One region of the Shewanella sp. Isolate8 genome, then DNA from elsewhere that is predicted to be linked to it. Evidence: riboswitches for the same ligand, from Rfam matches in the RefSeq annotation. Region 1 holds a riboswitch; the other holds the start of a gene.
What was found. Region 1 has a riboswitch for thiamine pyrophosphate ahead of L1D43_RS06295 (TonB-dependent receptor). Riboswitches for the same ligand answer to the same signal wherever they lie in the genome.
Positions count from the first base shown of each region.

Region 2: it holds a riboswitch for thiamine pyrophosphate, as region 1 does, so the genes downstream of both, thiC (phosphomethylpyrimidine synthase ThiC) here and L1D43_RS06295 (TonB-dependent receptor) in region 1, are expected to answer to the same signal.

Region 1 is NZ_JAKEVI010000001.1:1,415,769-1,420,240, forward strand. Features, by position in the region: gene L1D43_RS06280 (PaaI family thioesterase) at 1-328, shown strand, start outside; gene L1D43_RS06285 (PaaI family thioesterase) at 325-789, shown strand; gene L1D43_RS06290 (YcfL family protein) at 822-1,211, shown strand; TPP riboswitch at 1,339-1,460, shown strand; gene L1D43_RS06295 (TonB-dependent receptor) at 1,533-3,674, shown strand; gene L1D43_RS06300 (hypothetical protein) at 3,737-3,997, shown strand; gene pnuC (nicotinamide riboside transporter PnuC) at 4,039-4,472, shown strand, end outside.
Region 2 is NZ_JAKEVI010000001.1:1,846,782-1,851,253, reverse strand. Features, by position in the region: gene L1D43_RS08185 (hypothetical protein) at 1-1,113, shown strand, start outside; TPP riboswitch at 1,260-1,358, shown strand; gene thiC (phosphomethylpyrimidine synthase ThiC) at 1,533-3,488, shown strand; gene thiE (thiamine phosphate synthase) at 3,491-4,472, shown strand, end outside.

The DNA.
Region 1 (4,472 bases):
GATACACGGCGGGGTGATCACCACCTTGATGGACACCGCCTGTGGTACGGCGGTGGTGTGCAATATTTTCGATAAGTACAAGTCACTTGAGTTATCGCCAACGCTGGATCTGAGAGTCGATTACATGAAACCGGCCGAGCCAAATAAGAGCGTTTACGGTTTTGCGGAGTGTTATAAGCTCTCTTCGAGCGTGGCCTTTACTCGCGCCATCGCCTATCAGGATTCTATCGATGACCCTATCGCCCATGCGGTGGGCTCTTTCATGCGCATCAGCCCAGAGATGGTGGGTGATGCCTTCAGACAGGCCTTGATGGGAGAAGGGGAATGACCATGGTTTCGCCAGAGGCTAATCAGGCACTAAACGTTAAAGATATCGTCAAGAAGGCCACCGAGCTCAACGATTTCGGTCACCTATTGGCACACGTACCTTATGCAAAGTTTATCGGCATGCAGGTGGCACGCTTTGGCGACGAGCTGGTGTTTCAGCTACCCAAGAAAGATGAGAATATCGGTAATCCAACCCTGCCGGCCATTCATGGCGGGGTGATCGCCGGTTTCATGGAGATGTCGGCCATCGTACAGTTGATGGTATTTATGCAGACCACTAAGGTACCCAAAATTGTCGACTTCTCTATCGATTACCTGCGAGCCGGCCATCATAGAGACAGTTTTGCCGAGTGCAAGATCACTCGCCAAGGGCGACGTGTGGCCAACGTTAACATCAACTGCTGGCAAACCAACCGTAAGGCGTTGATCGCCACGGCACGTGCCCATTTTCTGATAGAGTAACCGAGTCAATGGTCGGCGTTAGGAGGGTAAAGATGAACAAGGGATTAGTGTTAGGCTGGATGTTATTGGGACTGGCAGCCTGTGCGCCGCATACCGGCGGCATCATGACCAGCTCTACCGGCGAGGTGCGGGTGGACAACGGCTCCTTCCACTCGGATGTGGATGTCAGTGGGGTGACGACCCAGGCTGAGGCCGGTTTCTTGCGGGCCCGCGCTACCGTTATCAGCAAGGCGGCTACAGATCTCCATCTGCAATATAAGTTCACCTGGTACGATATCAATGGTGCGACGGTGGAAGATGAGGGCGTAAGCTGGAAGGCGCTTAAGCTCCATGGCAAGCAGCAGATGCAGGTAACGGCGCTGTCGCCTAATGCCACTGCGGTGCGCTGCGAACTCTATGTGCGCGAGGCCATTTCCAATTAAAAATCGCTTTCATGGATGAGTCTAGCGAATGATTTGATGAAAACGTCAGCAATGCTGGCGTTTTTTATGGGTCAGGCGCAAATTTTGCGTTAAATATGTCAACTCTTTGTATGAGTCATGTATAATCGGCCTCGCCAAGGGGTGTTAACGCCAAGCCATAGGCTTTGTGATTGACTGAGATGTCCGCTGGACGAACCCTTAGAACCTGATCCGGCTAATACCGGCGTAGGAATGGGCCACATCACTAGATTCAACGCGATCTGTCTGTGCATTCTTTCTCGCTTTCTTAAGTGCCGGATCTCAATATTAATTTGAGGTCCCATGTTTACATTAAAATCTTATTCACCCATCGCCCTTGCCGTCGCTGCGGCGTTAACTCACACCAGCCTTATGGCGAGCGATACGCCGCCGACTAATGACGAGATGGAAGTGATCGTCGTCACCTCTGATTTTCGCCAATCCAGCCTGGACAAGGTGCCATCGAGCATCAGCGTTATCGACCAACAGCAGATAGAAGACGAGGGCGCCCAGCACTTCGAAGACGTACTCAACGGTATTGCCAACTTCAACTGGTCTGGCGGCAGCTCACGGGCAAAATATTTCCAGATCCGCGGCGTCGGCGAGCAGGAGGAGTATCAGGGGGCGCCTAACTCCTCCGTGGGCTATATCATAGACGACATAGATCTGTCTGGTATTGGGATGATCTCCAGCATGTACGATCTGCAGCAGGTCGAGGTGTTGCGTGGTCCTCAGGGGACTCGCTATGGTGCCAACGCACTGGCGGGACTCATCTATCTTAAGAGTAACGATCCCACCTCAGTATTCGAACATGGCGCCGAGGTGCAACTGGGTGACGATAACCTGCGCACCTATAGCGGCTTCAGCTCAGGTCCATTAAGCGATTCGGGCAAGCTCTTGTACCGCGTATCGCTGCAGCAACATGAGCAGAACGGCTATCGTGACAACCTTTACCTGGGCCGAGACGACACCAACGGCCGAGATGAATTTACCGGCCGCATCAAGCTGCGCTGGTATGCCACAGACGATCTGGTGGCAGATCTCAGCCTGATGCACGCCGATTTTAACAATGGCTATGATGCCTGGACACTGGACAACAACGGCTTCGATACTCTTACCGATGAACCTGGTGTCGATAAGCAGCGCACCACGGGTGGCTCACTGAAGCTGACCTACTCGGGCGCCGACAGCTTCGAGCTGGTCTCATTAAGTTCAATGGCTCAGAGTGATACTCACCACGGCTATGACGGTGACTGGGCAAATCCTGCATATTGGGCGGCCCGCAGCTGTGAGGGTGAGCCCTGCCAGTATGACTACACCTGGAACAAGCTGGGCGAGAGAACCACCCTGTCTCAGGAGTTTCGTCTAAGCTCCACGGAGGCGGGACGTATCTTAGGCGGTAGCACAGACTGGTTGGTGGGTGTCTATGGCCTGAGACTCACAGAAGACAACGACACCACCGAGGTCTACAACGGCTGGGAAGACAATCTCATGGCCGAGTATGAGGCGACTAACCTGGCCGTTTTCGCCCAGTTAGACAGCGACCTGGGCCATGGCTATGCGCTCTCAGTCGGTGCGCGTCTCGAGCGCCGCGAGAGTGACTACAGCGACTCGGCCAACGATGCCTTCGCGCCGTCTGAGAACATGTGGGGTGGCCATATTGCCCTGAGCAAGACGTTGAGCCCAGAGCATCAGGCCTATGCGCGTATCGCCCGTGGCTATAAGGCGGGTGGTTTCAACATGTCGCTGCCGACCTCATTGAGTGATAAGAAAGAGTTCCAGGCCGAGACACTGTACAACTATGAGCTTGGCCTCAAGTCCGAGTGGCTCGATGGCGACGCCACCACGCATTTCTCGCTGTTTTACATGGACAGACGCGATCAGCAGGTCTCTGCCTCACAGCAAAACCCGGATGAACCACAGAAGTTCATTCTCTATATCGAAAACGCCGGTAGCTCCCACAACTATGGTGCCGAGCTGGAAGCCAACTGGTACGCCACTGATAACCTTAAGCTATACGGCACGCTGGGCTGGTTAGAGACCGCCTATGGCGATTACGCCTACCAGGATAAGTACGGTGGACTGGTGGATCTCAGTGGCCGCGAACTGGCTCACTCGCCTAACCTTACCTATAGCGCGGGGGTGACCTATCGCAGCGATCTGGGGTGGTTCGCCAACCTGACCACAAGTGGCAAGAGTGAGTTCTACTACTCAGACAGCAACGATTCCAAGTCAGAGCCCTATACTATCTTCAATGCCCGTGTTGGTTATGAGACAGAGACCTGGTCGGCTTACCTTTGGGGTCGCAACCTGTTTGACGAGCAGTATGGGGTGCGCGGCTTCTATTTCGGTAACGAGCCAGATAACGGCTGGGCCGACAAGCAATATATCCGCTACGGCGATCCTCGCCAGCTAGGCGTTACACTTAACGTCAAGTTTATGTAATCGCCTGTATAGTTGCTTATTACGACAGGGGCGGGCAGGGCTCGCCCCATTAAGGAGTTAAGATGAAATTAACGGCTGAAATCAGCATGTATCCCCTCAAGGATAACTATATCGATCCCATCAAATGGTTTATCGGCAGGGTAGATGGTTACCCCAACATAGAGCGCCGTACCAATGCCATGGCCACTCAGGTGTGTGGTGAGTATGGCGAGGTAATGCAGATGTTGGCCACCGAGATGGAGGCCGCCCACCAGAAGTGGGGCAAGGCGGTGTTCGTGGTCAAGTTTATCGGCGGTGAGCTGGACCTGTCTCATCAGGAATAAGGCCAAAAGGCGAATAAGTTAACGGGAGCGACACTCATCCTATGATAGATTTCTGGTCCGCTTTGGTCAGCACCCTGACCCAGGCTTTCGAGCAGGCCAACGCCATGACGGCCTGGGAGGCCGTTGCCGTGGTCTTGGCACTGGCCTACCTGGCGCTGGCGATGCGCGGCAACATCTGGTGCTGGGCGGCGGCGTTTGTCAGCACCGCCATCTATACCTTGCTGTTTTGGGAGGTTTCCCTGCTGATGGAGTCGCTGCTCAACGTCTACTACATGGCGATGGCCGGCTACGGCTTTTGGCTGTGGCGCTATGGCGGCGGTGAAGACCATGGTGTCGAGGTGGTGAGCTGGTCGCTGGGACGGCATATCTATCTGATTGTCGCGACCAGCGTGGTTTCCCTGGTGGTCGGCCATTTGATGGCGAGCTACACTCAGGCCTCTTACCCATATCTGGACGCCGCAACCAGCTGCTTTGC
Region 2 (4,472 bases), 430 kb from region 1:
GTCAATGAGCCTGCAGACAGTCAGCAAGCTAAGCTGACAGAAGTTCCCCTTGCTAAAGGCCTGCTTGTGAGAGTTGGCCGCATGGATCTGGCTATCTTCTTGGTTGTCCTCTTCACGCATCTTGCACTGCTGACCTTGTTGAGTTGGCAGTTCGAAGGGCCATATTTGCAGCAAAGTATGCCGAAGGACAAGAAAGCCATAAGTGCCTATATGCTGACTCAGGCAGAGTTGGATGCCATGAGGGCTAGGTCTCAACCTCAACCTCAACCTCAACCTCAATTTCAGGTACAGTCTCAGGTTCAGTCTAAGCCTCAGTCTAAGCTTAAACCTCGTTCTCTGCCTGCCAATGCTTCTACACAAACGCCTCCTAAACCAACACAAAGCGAGTTAGATGACAGTGCAAATAGCCAGCGCGCATCGACTGAGGAGAAACCGACGCCGCAGGGTGCCGTTAAGGCCAATGCCGCGCTGATTAAGCCGTTATCTGCAGAGGAGGTTGCTGCTAGTCGAGCAACCGATATTGAGCCAATTACTACTCAATCCACGAATCCCAAAACCACAGATAGTAAGGCATCTCAGGCTGTGCCCAAAGCCGAGACTTCTGATGCTCACAAGGAGGAGAAGGCATTTTCTTTCGAAGATGCGCCCGGCCTTAACCTTAGCTCAGACATTAGCACAGACCTTAGTTCAGATCTTGGCCCTGCTGGTGAGCCGATATCAGCCTATTCGGGGGCGGTAAGCGCCATGACGGGTGACTACATGGCCAGAGACAGGCAGGCGCAGTTGGACAACTTAGTCCAGAGTGCTGCCACAAATGCCACCCAGAAGAAGTCCATGAGTGAGATGGATGGTGATATGAGGGTATTGGCCCTACCTAAGGAAAATGAGTATGAGACGGCAATCACCTTAGACAGTAAGGTGGATCCTAATCGCATCGTCAAGATAGGGGATACCTGTTATCGCGTGGTGAGTGTGGCGACACCAATTAACCCCCATGGGGAAAACTTAGGCTTCCCCTTTAAGTGTAGTGGCGACAAGGTGAAACAGGCGATAAAAGAGGGGCTAGATAAGCATCTGAGCATGATGGGAGTGAGTCAAAAAGGGAAAAATTAGCGTGATATATTTTCACTTAAAACATAGTTTATCTTATTGCTGATTTTTAAGTGTATGTTTTTGATGTTATTTTAATGTCGATATTTTTGTTTGTATCTGCATCGTTGTGGGGGTTGTCCCCCTCAATCTCTTAGGTCTATACTGAGGCCCTCTTGTCGGAGTGCCATTAGGCTGAGACCGTTAATTCGGGATCCGTTGAACCTGATCAGGTTAGTCCCTGCGAAGGAAACAAGCATTATATGACCATAGTGTCGCCGCCGTTTTATCGGCCTGTCGAAAGCCCGCGCTGATGAACAGCGAGCTTAATTCGAGCGACACCCAGCATATTTTTGAATTAGGCCATTTGGCCTGACTCAATGCCCTCAACGCCAAACTTCTCCAGACAAGCAACTTCATCTAACCCTATAGTGAGATTGCTTATGTCAACACGTCGTGAAATGCGAGCAGAGGCCCAGGCCTTTATCGATAACCTTAAACCGCTACAACACCCTAATTCCCAGAAGTTTTACCTAAGCGGTAGCAGGCCAGATCTTAAGGTTGCCATGCGGCAGATTTTTCAGTCCGATACCCTGATCGGCGGCACCGCCGAGGCGCCTGTCTATGAGCAGAATCCGCCCATTAACGTCTATGATTGCGCCGGGCCCTATTCGGACCCTAACGCCGATATCGATGTGCGTCACGGCTTGGTAAAGCTGCGATCTCAGTGGATCGCCGAGCGCGGCGATACCCAGGTACTCGAGCAGGTTAGCTCAGGTTTTACCCAGCAGCGCCTGGCCGATGAAGGCTTAGACCATCTCAGGTTCGAGCATCTGCCTAGGCCCAGACGCGCCCTTGATGGCAAGGTGGTGACTCAGATGCATTATGCGAGGCGCGGCATCATCACCCCCGAGATGGAGTATGTGGCCCTGCGTGAAAACATGGCCCGCGAGAGCGTGACCCAAGAGGTGCTTAACCAGCGCGCACCGGGTGAGAGTTTCGGTGCCAAGGTGGGCGAGCCCATTACCCCCGAGTTTGTGCGTCAGGAGCTGGCGGTGGGCCGGGCTATCTTGCCGCTGAACATCAACCACCCCGAGGCCGAACCTATGATCATCGGCCGTAATTTTCTAGTTAAGGTCAATGCCAACATAGGTAATTCGGCGGTCACTTCGTCTATCGAAGAGGAGGTGGAGAAGCTGGTGTGGGCCACCCGCTGGGGCGCAGATACAGTGATGGATCTCTCCACCGGCCGCTATATTCACGAGACCCGCGAGTGGATAGTGCGTAATTCACCCGTGCCCATAGGCACAGTGCCCATCTATCAGGCGCTGGAGAAGGTCAATGGCGTCGCCGAAGACCTTACCTGGGAGATCTTCAGAGATACCCTGATAGAGCAGGCGGAGCAGGGGGTGGATTACTTTACCATACATGCGGGCGTGCTCCTGCGCTATGTGCCCATGACGGCCAAACGCCTCACGGGTATTGTCTCCCGTGGCGGTTCTATCATGGCCAAATGGTGCCTCTCTCATCACAAGGAAAACTTCCTCTATGAACATTTCGATGAGATCTGCCAGCTGTGCGCCGCCTACGATGTTTCGCTGTCTCTGGGTGATGGCATGCGTCCAGGCTCCATTGCCGATGCCAACGATGAGGCGCAGTTTGCCGAGTTGGAAACCCTCGGCGAGCTGGTGAAGAAGGCCTGGCAATATGATGTGCAGACCATTATCGAGGGGCCGGGCCATATCCCGATGCAGCTGATCAAAGAGAATATGGATAAGCAGCTCGAGCTGTGCGACGAGGCGCCGTTTTACACTCTGGGGCCGCAAACCACAGACATCGCCCCTGGCTATGATCACTTTACCTCTGGCATAGGTGCGGCGATGATCGCCTGGTATGGCTGCGCCATGCTCTGTTACGTGACGCCTAAGGAACATCTCGGCCTGCCGAACAAGGAAGATGTGAAACAGGGGCTGATCGCCTACAAGATCGCTGCTCATGCTGGTGATGTGGCCAAGGGCCATCCTGGCGCGCAGATCCGCGACAATGCCTTGTCTAAGGCCAGATTCGAGTTTCGCTGGGAAGATCAATACAACCTGGGGTTGGATCCCGACACCGCCAGGGCGTTTCACGACGAATCACTTCCGCAGGAGTCGGCTAAGGTGGCCCATTTCTGCTCCATGTGCGGCCCCAAGTTTTGCTCGATGAAGATCACTCAAGAGGTACGAGAATACGCGGCGGCTCAAGCCATCGAGGTGAGAGAGATTGAAGTGTCGGATGTCGATGGTGATAACCCCAAGGCGGATGTCCAGCAGGGGATGGCGCGGATGTCGGCCCAGTTTAAGCAAAGTGGTGGCGCGCTCTATCACAGTGCCGCATTGGCTGACGTTGAAGAGGTATAGTCATGTCAGCTGATAAACCAATTGTCTGGACCATTGCCGGTTCAGACAGCGGCGGCGGTGCAGGCATTCAGGCGGACCTGGCGACCATGACAGATCTTGGTTGCCACGCTTGTAGCGTGATAGCCAGTGTGACCGCGCAAAACTCTGTGGCGGTGAATGGTGTCGAGCCGGTAAGTGAGTCCATCTTGCTCGCTCAGCTCGATACCCTGCTGGCCGATTTACCACCAAGGGCGATAAAGATAGGGCTGCTCGCCAATCAGCGACAGATCCATCTGGTGGCCGACTGGCTGTTGAATCATATTAAACCGCTCAGGACGAAAGAGGGTCAGCCTATCCCCGTGATCCTCGATCCTGTGATGGTGGCCTCATGCGGTGATGCGCTTGCAGCGCAAGTGAAAACGCAAGGGGAAGAGGGAGAATCCTCAACGCAGCCAATGCAAAGTCAGTCAAAGCAAGGCCTGCAAATGCAAGTACAGCCAAAGCAAGGCGGCCTGGATTTCACTCCCTTCAGGGGAGTGCTAAGCCTCATCACCCCGAACCTTAGCGAGTTTGGCAGATTGCTGGGAGAAGAGACGACATCGAGGGATGAGATACTCCCCCAGGCTAAGATGCTGTCGAATCAGTTAGCCTGTCATCTGCTGATCACTGGCGGCGACAAGGGCGCACTCTGGCAAAACGAGTGGGCAGAGGACCTCTTCGTCTGCAACGAGGTGGCGCACACCTCGACGATACACCAGCATAGAGGGTTTCGTCTGAGTAGCGAGCGAGTGGACAACCCTAACCATCATGGCAGTGGCTGCACCTTGTCATCGGCGATAGCCTGTTTTCTCGCCCAGGGGCTGGTGCTCCACGATGCCATTTTGATGGCTAAGGCCTATGTGAGCCAAGGCATCAGGTTCGCGAGCGCCGTTGGCGCAGGAGCCGGCCCCTTGGCACACTGTGGTTGGCCTGCCGGATTAACATCTTTGCCTCTGATTGTCGATG